2 regions of the Chromobacterium sp. HL1 genome follow, and region 2 is predicted to be linked to the other one. Evidence: riboswitches for the same ligand, from Rfam matches in the RefSeq annotation. Region 2 holds a riboswitch; the other holds the start of a gene.
What was found. A riboswitch is a leader RNA that binds a small molecule or an ion and turns the genes downstream of it on or off. The one in region 2 is predicted to bind manganese.
Positions count from the first base shown of each region.

Region 1: another riboswitch for manganese. It lies ahead of AB1Z25_RS05205 (TMEM165/GDT1 family protein); the one in region 2 lies ahead of AB1Z25_RS09090 (sodium:calcium antiporter).

Region 1 covers NZ_CP162399.1:1,095,243-1,097,432, forward strand. The annotation lists gene AB1Z25_RS05200 (methyl-accepting chemotaxis protein) at 1-227, shown strand, start outside; gene AB1Z25_RS05205 (TMEM165/GDT1 family protein) at 293-862, opposite strand; yybP-ykoY riboswitch at 864-1,046, opposite strand; gene mscL (large conductance mechanosensitive channel protein MscL) at 1,085-1,540, opposite strand; gene AB1Z25_RS05215 (DMT family transporter) at 1,615-2,190, opposite strand, start outside.
Region 2 covers NZ_CP162399.1:2,006,999-2,009,188, forward strand. The annotation lists gene AB1Z25_RS09085 (penicillin acylase family protein) at 1-632, shown strand, start outside; yybP-ykoY riboswitch at 743-887, shown strand; gene AB1Z25_RS09090 (sodium:calcium antiporter) at 944-1,924, shown strand; gene AB1Z25_RS09095 (DUF3761 domain-containing protein) at 2,124-2,190, opposite strand, start outside.

The sequences.
Region 1 (2,190 bases), 910 kb from region 2:
TGATCAACAGCCGCGACAAGCGCAAGTTCGCCGATGCCGCCGGTTTGCGGGCCGCGCGCAGCACGCAGTCTTTCCTGCTGCAGACGTATACCCGCGACACCGGGGAGGTGCTGTCGGAAGTGGTGCTGCCCATCATGTTGTCCGGCAAGCATTGGGGCGGCTTTCGCCTGGGCTTCAACCCGGAGCAGCTGTTGGAGGCGCTTGGGCGCGGAGCCGCTCGGACTTGAAGCGGGGCAGGTCGGCAGGAAAGCAAAACGGAGGCCGCGGCCTCCGTTTTGTTTTGAGCGTTGCCTCAGATCTGCAACGGGCTTAGCAGGGTGATAATGCCCAGGCCGGCGAACAAGAGCGCGGCAACGGTGTGCACCAGCTTTTGCGGCAGCTTCTTCGCGGCCACCTCGCCCAAGAGCACCGCGGGCACATTGGCCAGCATCATGCCCAGCGTCGTGCCGGCCACCACCAACAGCAAGGCCTCGGGAAAGCGCGCGGACAGCGCGACGGTGGCCAGCTGCGTCTTGTCGCCCATTTCCGCGATAAAGAAAGCGATACAGGTGGTGCCGAACACGCCGAAGCGCTCCATGAGCCGGCTGTCTTCATCCAGCTTGTCCGGAATCAGCATCCAGCCCGCCATGGCGAGAAAGGAAAGACCCAAGCCCCAACGCATGAAGTCCGGTCCTATCTTGCTCATCAGCCAGTGACCCACCGCGGCGGCGGCGAAATGATTGAGCAAGGTGGCGACGAAGATGCCCAGAACGATGGGCATGGGTTTGCGGTAGCGGCCGGCCAGCATCAGGGCGAGCAATTGGGTTTTGTCGCCGATTTCAGCCAAAGCGACGATGCCGGTGGAAATAAGGAAGGCTTCCATGAAAACTCCGGGGGCTGCGCATACGCCATGACAAGCCCGCGCCGCAGCCCCGCGTTGCGCAGACATGTCATGGGTCTTGCCAAACGGAAGTTTTCGTCGCATGCGCCATGGCCGCGATGGCCAAGCCTGTTGACGCATGCCGGCGCTGAAAACCGCGCCGAGGCTACTCCCCCAGAACCAGCCGATTCTAAATCAGTTGGCGTAGCGGGGCAATCTCCGCTCTTAGAGTTGAGACGTGCACTGCGGGCATCGAGAAGCTTTTTCCGGAATGCTGGACACGCAGAACGGGCATTCCTTGGTGGCGGGGGCCGGTGCGGCGGCCGGTTCTTCGCGCTTCAGCCGATTGATGGCCTTGACCAGCATGAAGATGGCGAAAGCCACGATGGTGAAGCTGACCATGGCATTGATGAACAGACCGATATTCAGCGTGACGGCGCCGGCCTGTTTGGCCGCGGCCACGGACACATAAGGCCCAAGCTGTTTGCTGCCTTCTTTTAGCACGAAGAACATATTGGAGAAATCGACGTTGCCGATCAACAGGCCGATTGGGGGCATGATCACATCGTCGACCAGCGATTTGACGATGGCGCCGAAAGCGCCGCCGATGACGACGCCGACCGCCAGATCGATGACATTGCCTTTCATGGCAAATTCTTTGAATTCTTTAATAATGGACATGGTTGGCCTCTGTTTAAATAGCGTTAAGCATTATAGGACATTCGGTCGCCGTCGCTCCACCGCGGGTCTTTCTATCAGGCGGCTGAGCGTGAGCGGACGGGCAGGCTGCCAAGCAAGGCGCCGCCAAGAATGAGCACGATGGCGGTCAGAGCGACGGCGTTCAATTGACCCTGGCCGCTGCCTATCAGCAGCAAGGTGGACAGCAGCGGCGTGGCGTAGGACAGGGAGCCGATCTGCCTGGGGTCGCCTTCCTTCAGCGCGCGGTCCCATAGAAAGAAGGCGCCGCCCATCGGCCCGATGCCGAGCAGGATCAGGGCCAGCCATTGGCCGGCGCTGGGGGCGACGCTGGGTTCGAACAGGGCGTGACACAGCAAGGAGAGCAGGCCGGACAGCAGGCAGAAGCCGCCCACCGCGCTATTGGGAAAGCTGGGCAGCCTGCGGGTCAGCAGGCTGAAGGTGGACCACACCACGGCGGCGGCGATGGCGAGCAGATAACCGGCGAGATGGCTGCTGGACAAGGCGAGCTTGCCCCCGCTGACGATCAGCGCTGCGCCGCTGAAGCCCAGCGCACCGGCCAGGATGTGGCGGCCATGCAGCACGGTGCCCGGCACCAAGATGGGGGAGAGCATGACGATCAGCAGCGGCCACAG
Region 2 (2,190 bases):
TCGGCTATGCGCGCGCCTCCGGCGACGCCGGCCTGATCGCCGCGGCGCAAGTGCTGGCCCAATGGGACCGGCGCAGCGACGCCGCCAGCAAGGGCGCGGTGCTGTTCGCCGCCTGGGTGGCGGCCTCCGGCGGCGAAGAGGCCTTGCGCTACCGCCGGGAAGCGGATCCGGCGCAGCCCTACGACACGCCCGCCGGCCTGCGCGACGCCGGCTTCGCGCTCAGCAAGCTGGGCGCGGCCGCCCAGGGCTTGCAACAGGCCGGCGTGCCGCTGGACATCGCCTTCGGCGAAGTCTACCGGCTGCGGCGCGGCCCCGCCGGCGGCGCGGCGCGCTTGGACCAGCCGGCCAGCGGCGGCGCCGAGGGTTTGGGGGCTTTCCGCACCTTCAGTTATATCGGCGACAGCGACGGCCGCCAGCGCGCCATCTTCGGCGACACCTTCACCGCCCTGGTGGAGTTCGGCCGGCCGCTGCGCGCCAAGGTGATCAACACCTACGGCAACAGCAGCCAGCCGCAATCGCCTTACTACGGCGACCAGATGGAGCTGGCGGCGCGGAACGCCATGCGCGACGCCTTGCTCAATCGCGAGCAGGTGGAGGCGGCGCTGGCCAAGCGCGAGTGGTTCCGCCGCTAGCGCCGAGGCGGCCGCGGCGGCGACGTCGCGGCCCTTCGCCTTCATCCGCAGTGGGCGTCGCATGACGGGCGCCTAGGTTTGCGCCATTGCGCCCAGGCTGGCACAATGGCGCCGTTGTCATTGGGGAGTAGCCATCTTCGGCCCCGCCGAAGAGGCCGCGTCAACAAACTTGAGGAGCTTTCCTCATGGCGCGGTCAGCGGCCGGCATTGCCGGCGCCGCCAAGCGAGACCTTTGGCCACGATGCGTTTGCCGCCGGGCAAGCCGCGTCGTTGCGCCATTGTCCATCCGCTTGCCCGGCCCAAGACTATCCATGCTGTTGACCCTGTCGTTTCTGCTCGGCCTCGCCGTCCTGATCTATCTTTCCTGTCAATACTTCGTCAACGCCATCGAGTGGTGCGGACGCCATCTGAACCTGGGCGCCAGCGCCGTCGGCACCGTGCTCGCCGCTTTCGGCACCGCCTTGCCGGAAAGCGCCGTCACCTTGACCGCGATGGCCTTCGGCGGCACGCCGCAACATAAGGACATCGGCGTCGGCGCCGCCCTGGGCGGGCCGCTGGTGCTGGCCACGCTGGCGTACGCGGTGGTGGGTTTCGCGCTGTGGCGCAACCGCAGCCGGCTGGGGCGCGGCGACTACCTGTTGCGCGTCGATCACCGCCGGCTGGCCGGCGACCAATTGGCGTTTTTGCTGATTTTCGCGTTCAAGGTGGCGTTGGGCCTGCTGGCCTTCGCCATCAAGCCCTGGCTGGGCGTGCTGTTCCTGGCCGCTTACGCCGCCTATGTCTGGCGCGAGATCCGCAGCGCGGACACCGCGCCGGAAGAGGAAGAACTGGACGCCTTGAAACTGCGCGCCGGCGGCGGCCTGGGCTGGGCGGCGACGCAGGCCCTGCTGGCCTTGGCGGTGATCGCGGCGGCGGCGCACGGTTTCGTCGCGCAGCTGGAAGCGCTGGCCGGACACTGGGGCATGGCGCCGCATCTGGTGGCCTTGCTGCTGAGTCCGGTGGCCACGGAATTGCCGGAAATCATGAACGCGCTGATCTGGCTGCGCCAGGGCAAGGAGCGTCTGGCTTTGGCCAATATCTCCGGCGCGATGATGATACAGGCGACGATTCCCAGCGCCTTCGGCCTGTTCTTCACCCCGTGGATGTTCGACGGCGTCCTGCTGTGGTCCGGCCTGGCCACGATGGCGGCGATCGCCGGCTTGTGGCTGTTGTTCCGCCGCGGCAGCGTGGACGGCCGCTGGCTCTTGGGCGCGGGCGCGGTGTATCTGCTGTTTGCCGGCTGTCTGGTGTGAGGCGGGAACCCGTTCAATGCCGCATCACCGATGCGCAGCAGATCGTAAACAGGCTCTCAGAGCCTGTTCAGAGTCTCGCGAGCAAGGGCGAGACAAGGCGAAAACGAGCGAAAAAGCGGAATGTACAAATGGTACATGAGCATTTTGAGCTTGTTTTCAACGCCGTATCGCTGAAGCGCAGCAGACTATGAACGGGTTCTCAGAGCCAGGCCGCCACGCCGCCATGATGCGAACACGTGCCGCGCCGGTGCTGGCTGAAGCTATAG